DNA from 3 places in the Lactobacillus sp. IBH004 genome. Region 1 is predicted to be linked to each of the others. Evidence: predicted binding sites of a transcription regulator. Region 1 holds the regulator's gene; each other region holds the start of a gene.

The links. Region 1 encodes Rex, which represses fermentation and respiration genes when NADH is low (regulators of the CRP and FNR family bind a similar motif). Its sites were predicted from a motif close to TTGTGAANTANTTCACAA; they were not measured.
Region 2: a site for Rex is predicted at 1,956-1,973, ahead of pplA (extracellular electron transfer flavoprotein PplA). Genes of this name have one in related genera too.
Region 3: a site for Rex is predicted at 1,538-1,555, ahead of LDX54_RS08995 (NAD(P)-dependent alcohol dehydrogenase). Genes of this name have one in related genera too.

The regions. Positions count from the first base shown of each region.
Region 1 covers NZ_CP110217.2:1,341,125-1,344,414, forward strand. Annotated here, with positions in the region: gene groL (chaperonin GroEL) at 1-928, opposite strand, end outside; gene groES (co-chaperone GroES) at 948-1,232, opposite strand; gene LDX54_RS06695 (redox-sensing transcriptional repressor Rex) at 1,393-2,028, opposite strand; gene LDX54_RS06700 (ABC-F family ATP-binding cassette domain-containing protein) at 2,308-3,290, shown strand, end outside.
Region 2 covers NZ_CP110217.2:245,805-249,094, reverse strand. Annotated here, with positions in the region: gene LDX54_RS01165 (FAD-dependent oxidoreductase) at 1-1,764, opposite strand, end outside; gene pplA (extracellular electron transfer flavoprotein PplA) at 2,009-2,926, shown strand; gene LDX54_RS01155 (FAD:protein FMN transferase) at 2,996-3,290, shown strand, end outside.
Region 3 covers NZ_CP110217.2:1,837,605-1,840,894, forward strand. Annotated here, with positions in the region: gene LDX54_RS08990 (alpha-glucosidase) at 1-1,378, opposite strand, end outside; gene LDX54_RS08995 (NAD(P)-dependent alcohol dehydrogenase) at 1,594-2,712, shown strand.

The DNA.
Region 1 (3,290 bases):
TGTCCTTTAATTCGAGCCCTAAGTCCTCAGTAATTACTGTACCACCAGTTAAAGCGGCAATATCTTGCAGTTGTTCTTTACGACGGTCGCCAAAGCCAGGAGCCTTAACAGCAACAACATTGAATGTACCACGAATCTTGTTCAAAACTAATGTTGGCAAAGCTTCACCAGAAACATCATCGGCAATGATTAAAAGTGATTTGCCTTGTTGCACAATTTCTTGTAACAATGGCAAGATGTCTTGAATGTTAGAAATCTTCTTATCAGTAATTAAAATATATGGATTGTCAAGATCAGCTTCCATCTTGTCATTATCAGTTACCATGTATTGTGACAGGTAACCACGGTCAAATTGCATACCTTCAACTACTGATAATTCAGTTTCAATACCACGTGAGTCTTCAATAGTGATAACTCCATCATTACCAACTTTTTCCATTGCGTCAGCGATTAAATCACCAACTTCTTTTGAAGCTGAAGAAACTGAAGCAACTTGAGCAATTTGGTCTTTTGAAGAAACAGTATGACTAATCTTGTGTAATTCATTTACTACAGCTTTTGTGGCTTTTTCAATACCGCGACGAACACCAACAGGGTTAGCACCAGCAGTAACATTCTTCATACCTTCACGAATAATTGCTTGGGTTAAAACAACCGCAGTAGTAGTACCATCACCGGCAATATCATTGGTCTTTTGTGCTGCTTCTGCAACTAACTTAGCACCCATATTCTCATAGTGGTCTTTTAATTCAATTGCCTTGGCAATTGTCACACCATCGTTAGTAATGTCTGGGTTGCCGTAAGATTGCTCCAAAACAACGTTTCTACCCTTAGGACCAATAGTAGCCTTAACAGTATCAGCTAATTTGTCAACGCCCTTTAACAGGGAACGTCTTGCTTTTTCTGAAAATTTAATTTCTTTTGCCATATTTTTATACGCTCCTTAATTACTTAACAATTGCTAAAATATCTTTTTCGTGAAGGACTAAATATTTTTGACCATCGTATTTAACATCTGTACCAGAATACTTGTCGTATAAAACAACGTCGCCTTCCTTAACAGTCATAGGTATTTTGTTGCCATTTTCAGCAAAGTTACCTTCACCAACAGCAACTACTTCACCTTCTGTCGGCTTTTGTTTAGCATTAGAAGCCAGGACGATTCCGCCTACAGTCTTTTCTTCTTCTTCTTTAACTTTTACGATCACGCGATCACCAATTGGTTGTAACACGTTTGTCCCTCCTAAAATTAAATTTTAATCTCTTTTATGTGCCATTAGCACTCCTATTTGTTAAGTGCTAACTTACATTTATGATAATAACCCCTTTTATGAAAAAATGCAAGAAAAAATTAGCACTTTGAGTAAAAAAGTGCTAATTTGCTTTTTAAAACTATTTTTTCTTATCCGAATCAAGAAAGTAAATAAGTGTCTGCAACTCAGTAGCCAAATCAACGTTTTGAATTCTAATGCCACTTGGTGCAGATAAACGAATTGGGGTGAAATTCATGATTCCCTTAATTCCAGCTTCTACCATATCATCAGCAGTTTTTTGAGCAGCCGCAGATGGCACCGTTAAAATCGCAATAGAAATTTGTTGGTCACTAAGCTGCTTTTTAAGTTCACTCATATCATAGACAGGCACACCGCTTAGAATTCTGCCGGTAATTTTCTCATCAATATCAAAAGCACAAGAAATGCGAATATTATTTGAGCGTTTAAAATTGTAATTTAATAAAGCATGACCCAAGTTACCTACGCCAACCAAAGCAACATTTGTTAAAGTGTCTTGGTTTAAAATCTTTTTAAAAAAAGAAAGTAAACTTTTTACATCGTAGCCATAACCCCTTTTGCCCAAAGCGCCGAAATAAGAAAAATCACGTCTGATTGAAGCACTGTCTACCTGAACAGCTTCAGACAATTCAGTCGAAGAAACTTTTTCTTTGCCAGCCTCATTTAAGATAATAAGATAACGGTAATATAACGGCAACCTTTTAGCCGTTGCCGTTGGTATTTTGATTTTTTCCATTTAAGAAGCCTCCAACTTAATTAAGTAACCATAATTCGTTCTTGTGAATTTCTCAGCAATCAATTCTATTTTACCTATAAATTTACGTCATTTGCAAACATTTTTTTCACAATCTTTTAAATTTTAGCAAAATGGTAACAGGCTTGATAATAGAAAGTGGTATTTTTATTCATTCACGCTTAAAAAGCTGTATTTTTGCTCTTTTTCTTTCATATATCCATCAAACTCTCACACAAGAAATTCAATACATATGCTAAAATGGTTTTTAGGTGAAAAATTATGATAATTGCACAAGGACACGATTTAGAAAAACAATTTGGTGCCAACACATTATTTAAAAATGTCAATTTTTCAATTGACGCAAATGCCAGAATCGGTCTTATTGGACCAAATGGTGTCGGTAAAACGACCTTGCTTAAGATTATGACTGGTGAAGAAGAAGCCACACATGGTGACTTCACCATCAATAAAAACATAGATGTCGGCTATATTGCCCAAGAAAATGGCTTAAATGAAAGTAAAACAATTTGGGAAGAAATGTTGTCTGTTTTTACTTCATTAATTAATATGAGCAAAAAAATCACAAGTTTACAGCAAGACATCGCTGCTAACCCTAAAAGAAGTGATTTGTTAAAACAGTATGACCAGCTGCAATTCAACTTTGAGCAGCAAGGGGGCTATACCTACCAGTCTGATATCAAAAGTATTTTGAATGGCTTTAACTTTCCTGAAGCAACTTGGTCAAAAAAAATCGCAAGTCTTTCCGGAGGAGAAAAGACCAGACTTTCATTTGTTAAATTGCTACTGCGCAAGCCTGCTCTGCTATTACTTGATGAGCCTACCAACTACCTTGATTTAGACACTCTGGACTGGCTGGAAAGTTATCTTAAAAACTATTCTGGTGCTATTTTAGTTGTTTCCCACGATCAGTATTTTTTAGATAATTTAGCCACACAGATTTTTGAATTGCAATTTGGCAAATTAACTGTCTTTAAGGGGAATTATTCCGCATACGTTGCTGAACGGCAGCTGCGTGATCGCCAGCAAGAAGAAGCGTATGAAAAGCAGCAAGAGCAAATCAAAAAAGACGAAGAATTTATTCAAAAAAATATTGTCAGAGCCAAAACTACTAAACGAGCACAAAGCCGCCGCAAGCAATTGGAGAAAATAGAAAGAATTACTCCGCCAAAACACAAAAGCAAAGTACGCATTAATTTTCAAAGCGAGCGGCCATCTGGTAAAGAAGTTTTAATTTTACGTGA
Region 2 (3,290 bases), 870 kb from region 1:
AACTGCTATTGCCGCAAATATCATCCAAACATTTACCCAATAGTTCATTCCTGATAAACAGAAAATAGCTACAAAAATTGCACTCATGCCACCGGCAAACCACGTGCATAATCCTAAAACCAGCATAATTCCTAATGCAATTTCCAAACACGTCATTGTCTTTTGAGCAACTAATGCCGCATCCTTGTTAGGAATCATGACTTTAGTCATTGATTGTACCCAGTTTGGCATTTTATCAAAAACAGCCATTGGTGAGTGACCATAGTCATAGTTTAGAGAAAATAGTGCAGGAGCAGCAGAAGTCGCTGCCTTGCCGCTTGCTGCTGTAGTAGCGGCAGCTTTCTGTGAAGCGCCACTGGTTGCAGCTTGCACAAGCCATGGAAAATGCAATTGCAATTTGTTGGTAAACCAGGAGCCGCTACCTTGAACTTTATACCAGCAGTCTACTAACCACATTAAGCCTAAGTAAATTCTCAAAGGTACAGTCCATAAGACATTGCCATACCGGTTAAGATTGCCGCGCCATAAAGTTGGGCGCTTAATTCTGAACCATTCATCCATAATATAATGGAAGAGATAGTGACCAGAATAGATTTCCATAAAGTAAATCATGTCCACTATGTCTTTCATTAAGATTGCGAAAAAGCCGCTCAGATGGAAAGTGTTAACAAGAGAGGCCACACCCCAAGCAGGCCCTAAAGAAACCATAAATCCTGAATAGGTGCCTTTAAACTTAACGGGTTCACCGCCGTTAATCTGACTCAAAATATTTCTTAGAGCACACTTACCAGCAGATTCAGCTCCCTGAACCACTTGTGGTTCACCACGGCCGCTACCGTTAGCATCATAAAGAGCAACATCTCCTATGACGTAAACATGGGGATCGGTTGGAATTTGGGAATATTCATTAACTATAATTCTGCCGGCTCTGCCAGTCTCAAAACCAAAGTTTTTAGCAGTATCAACAGCTTTAACACCAGCAGTCCAAATTAAAGTTCTGGTCGGATATGTTGAACCATCTTTAAGATCAATATAATTTTCATGAACACCAACAACGCCAGTATTGACTTTAATTTCTACACCTTGTTTTAAGAGATATTTTTCTGCCTTATCAGCATCAGAGCGATCAAGCATATTCATAACCGTTGGTGCCATTTCCATCATGGTTATCTTGATATCATCTTTTTGCAGGTTATATTTTTTAGCTAAATCACCACGCCAAGAATTTAATTCTCCGGCCATTTCAGTGCCAGTAAACCCGGTACCAACAACGACAAAGTTAAGATACTGTGCCCGCTTTTCAGGATCGCGTTCTTTAGAACCTAAATGAACCATCATATCAATGTGGTCACGTAATTGCTCTGCATCGTCCAGATTGCCTAAAACAAAGCCGTTTTCTTTAACACCAGGAGTATTAAAGTCATTAGGCTGCGAACCAATAGCTAATATGACATAATCGTAGGGATAACTGCCGTTATCGCCAATAACTTTTTTGGCAGATTGATCAATTTTGGTAACATTGTCAGTTACAACATCAACATTTTTTCTCCGCGAAAATAAACGTTGCAGATCATATTTCAAACTTTTGGCTTCTACCCTGTTAGCCGCAACTTCATGAAGTGAAGTCATCATAGTCATATAAGGATTTTTATCAATCAGCGTGATTTTGATATCATGCCGCTTTTTTAATTTCTTGGCAAGGTGCTTAGTCGTATACAGACCACCATAGCCGCCGCCAATAACTACAATATTTGTTTCAGCCACTTTTAACACTCCTTAATGCGAATATACTAGTTATATTATATTATACTAGTGTTTTGGACTATGGTAAAGTGGTCACTTTCACAAACTATGTTCGTAATATTTTACTTATACGATTTAATTGCTATCATTATAAGTTTTCGCTTTCATATTTTGTAGTTGCACAAAGTAGAGCTCTATCTTATAATTATAGTAAGTGAACACGTACACAATGTTATAATCTTTTATTATTACTGAGGGAGATATTATGAAAAAGAATAATTTAATATATAGTACTGCCATTCTGGCACTCTCTACACTTTTATTAAGTGCTTGTTCAACAACAGCTAAGAAAAGTTCTTCAAGCGATTCTAAGCCAAAGGTAAGCAAAGTTGAGAAAAAGAAAGCTCCTAAGCAAATTGCCGGTGGTAAACTGCAAGACGGTGTTTACAAATTAGTAGAAGACAACTATTTCAATGGCTATAAAGTAAAGGTTTCTATGACTGTTAAAGGTGGCAAGGTTACAGACACTAGCTATGACAATGTAGACAAGAACGGCAAGTCAAAGGCAAAGGATACTAAATATGAATCACAAATGAAGAAGTATTCTCAAGCAAAGATTGGCCCTAAGGAATACATCCCACAACTACAAAAATCATTCGCGGCAAATGGTGCTAATTCGAGCGCTATTCAAGTTGTTACTGGAGCCACTAGTTCCAGTAATACTTTAAAGAACTATGTTAACCAGCTAACTCAAGCCGCTCAAAAAGGTGATACAGCCACCATTCACATCAATAATAATAAGAAGATGAAAGATGGTACATATAAATTAGCTGAAAAGAATTATAGTCACGGCTATCGTCAAGTTTTAACTATGGTAATTAAAAAGGGTAAAATCAGTGACTTTACTTATGACCAAGTTAATAAAAAGGGAGTTTCTAAGACCAAGAATGCTGCTTATGAAAAGCAAATGAAGAAGGTTAACAAAGTTGGTCCTAAAGAATACATTCCAAAATTACAAAAGGAATTCATCAAAGCTAAAGGAAATACTGAAAAAGTACAAGCTGTTTCAGGAGCAACAGAATCTTCTCATTCATTTATTGCTTACGCTGAACAACTAATTAATGCCGCTCAAAAAGGTAAAAGCGGAACCATCAATGTTGACAATATCGTTTATCAAGAATAAAAATATAATTAGTTAATCACAAAAAGAGTGACATTTAGCCGCTCTTTTTTATTAGGAGAAATAAATTATATGACGAAGCGAACAAACAAGTTTTTGCTGATACTCGTATCACTATTAGCAAGTTTCAACCTGACAGCTTGCTCAACTCAGAGTAAAGACACAGCACCGGCCAAAACCGCTGTTACCACTACCCCCACTTCAGATACTCAATTTCTAATGGGAACAGTTTGCACCATTAAAATTTACAATAAACACCAGCAAAAAGCCTTAAAAGCGGGTTTTAAGCGCATTAAACAGTTAGCCACTGAAACTACCGTTAATCAAAAAGGCAGTGAAATAGACAAAATTAACAAATATGCCGGAA
Region 3 (3,290 bases), 500 kb from region 1:
CCAGTTCGGCCTGAACATTAGCGTTATTTTGGCTTTGACCTTCAAGCCATGGTCTCACTTTTGAAAAACCATAATTTGGCTTTTTAGTTGTCCACGGCATCGGCCCTCGTGCCGGCATTTTGTGGGCTTGGCTGACCATTTTTAGTGCTGCTGCTTTTGTTAGACCCCAATCTACAGCTTTCGTGATAAAGCCTTCCGCTTCTTGATCATTAAACTCTTCTTTAGCAGTAAAAAGCAGATTTTTTAAGCCTAATTCTTCGCCATAGTAGATAATGGGGATTCCCCGTTGCAAATACATCAACATTGCTAAGCTGCGTGCCTGTGTTTCAGTTTTTGCTATTCTGCTAGCCAGCCGCGGCATGTCGTGATTACTCCAATATAATGTAGGTTGAGAAACCTGCGCCAAAGTTTGCTGCCAAATAACCTGCGTCTTCTTAAAAGCATCCCAGTCAAGTCCTTTAGGCTGAACAGCTGCAGGCAAGTTAGGATCAATGTGCCCTTGATCATCCTTAAAATAACGAAAAGTAACAACACTATCTAAAAGATGGTGGTCTTTTGCCGTATAGTCCGCTGCTAAGTTAACATTAGCGCTGGCAGCTTCCCCCAAAAGCAAAGCTTCTGGATAATCCTTTTTTATCTGCTCACAAAATGGTCGCAGCCATTTCTGAACTTGGGGCAAATTAGCAAAAAAGGGTTCGGCAACTACCGTTTGGTCATCTTCGTTTGTAACTTCCTTTACCGGAAAACTTTGCCGTAAATCTGCCTTGGCAATATGAATAAAAGCGTCAAGGCGCAAGCCATCTATTCCTTGAGCCAACCAAAATTCCGCAATTTTGAGCATTTCTTGTCTTACTTTAGGATTACGCCAGTTTAAATCGGGCATGTGCTTGTCAAACAAATGGAAATAAAATTGGCCCGTACCTGCCGGATCCGGTTCCCAAACGCTGCCGCCAAAAAAGCTGCCCCAGTTATTGGGACGCTGATTATTTGCACCTGCAAAAATATAGTAGTCGCGGTATTGACTATGCGGATCACTTTTGGCCTTTTGAAACCATTCATTTTGATCAGAAGTATGGTTTAAAACAAAATCTAAAAGCACATGAATCCCTACTTGATGACAAGCAGCAATTAGAGCTTTCATGTCTTTCATTGTTCCCATTCGGGGATCAATTTTAAAATAATCTGCCACATCATAGCCGTTATCAACCTGTGGGGAAACAAAAACTGGATTTAGCCAAATAGTATTAATACCGAGCTGCTGTAAATAAGGTAATCTCTGCCTGATTCCATTTAAATCACCAATACCATCATCATTACTGTCTTGAAAAGATTTGGGATAAATTTGGTAAATTATTGCATGCTCATACCAGTGCGTCATAAATTTATACCTCCACTTAAAGTTTAGCTGAGAAAGCTGGTGAGAGGCAATGGTAATGGCAATGTTACCGCTATCAGAAAAAATCGCCGCTAGTTCAATTAAATTAGCGTAGTGCGGTATGTTCAGGTATGTTTTTTCCTAAAAAACTATTGCATTTTTATGTGTACAGGTTCACAATAATCTTGAAATCGCTAACAGGTAAGGAGGATTTTTTTATGAAAATAAAAGCTGCTGTTGTTAAAAAAATGGGCGATCCGTTTGAGATCGAAGACAATATTGATTTACACGAAGTAGGACCCACTGACTTGCAAATTCACATGGTAGCAAGCGGAATCTGCCACTCAGATGAAGCCTTGCGCAAAGGTGATTCAAGTGTTGGCTACCCAGTAATTCTAGGACATGAGGGTTCCGGAATTGTTGAAAAAGTTGGTGACCAAGTTAAAAACTTCAGTGTAGGCGATCACGTAATTTTATCTTTCTACGCTGATGGTATTTGTGATAATTGTTTAAAGGGTATCCCAACCCAATGCCGTCATTATAGCGACTATAATCTTTCCGGTGTCCGTGCAGATGGTGATGATCATTTCCAAAAAGATGGTCACAGAATTTGTGATATGTTTAACCAATCATCATTCACTACCACTACTGTAGTTGATCAGAGAAATGCAGTAAAAATTGCTGATAATATCGACTTGCGCAAAGTTGGCCCTCTCGGCTGCGGCTACGTTACCGGTTCCGGTACTGTTTTCAACACTCTGAAAGCTAGACCAGGCGATACCATTGCTGTCTTTGGTACTGGCGCAGTAGGATTAGCTGCAATGATGGCTGGTGTAATTAGTGGCTGCACTAAAGTAATAGCAGTTGATGTTGTTCCAGAGCGGCTTGAATTAGCTAAAGAATTAGGTGCCACACATACAATCAACAGTAAAGAAGAAGACCCAGTTGCCAAGATCAAGGAATTAACTGGTGGATATGGCGTTGACTGGACAGTTGATACTACTGGTGTTTCTGGCGTTATTAAAAATGCTGTCGATGCCTTGGCACAAGGTGGTACCTGCGCAGCAATTGCCGTAACAGCTCAGAACCTGACTATTTCTACTTGGAACGATCTTTGTGTAGATGATAGAAAAGTGGTTGGCGTTAACATGGGTGATGCCATTCCACAAGTTGACATACCAAGATTGCTTGAGTTCTATCAATTAGGGAAGTTTCCATTTGATAAGACTGAAAAGTTTTATCAATTTGAAGATATTAATCAGGCCAATGCTGATTCAATTTCTGGTAAAACAATCAAACCTGTTTTAATTATCGATCCTGATTACAAACCTGAATAATAAGGAAAATAATCTTACATTAAAACCATTTCTTAGAGTCTGAGAGAATTAGTTTTTCTCCAGAAAATATGACCCCCAAATTTAGGACAAATTTGCGGGTCATATCATTCTTACTTGCCTTTGGCTTAATTTCATAATAAGATTTTGGTATTGGACAATTTAATTCTTGTTCAATACCCCAGAAATGTGTGAAATTTGGGAAAAGCAAGATATATTTATTTTTAAATAATTAATGCCAAAACTTTTTTTGAAAAATTGTTTTGGCATTTTTTGTGAGTTTATTTATATCAGTTCAATTCTCTTGCGCGGATTTCATACCGTAAAAATATACATATTATAATCATTATTTTAAGCTAATCTGTGATAAAATAAATGGGTGCAAAGTAAATCTGTTATTCATATTTTTTACCGTAGTTTGTGATTAATTAAAGTAGAAGTATAATCTACTTTAGTGTTAGTGAATGGTCAGACATATTTTCTGTCCATTCACTTTTTTTGCCTAAAAAAAGACTAGACGTCAAAAAACACATAGTAATCAAGCCGATACCTGATTATTATGTGTATTTCTGTTTGTACTT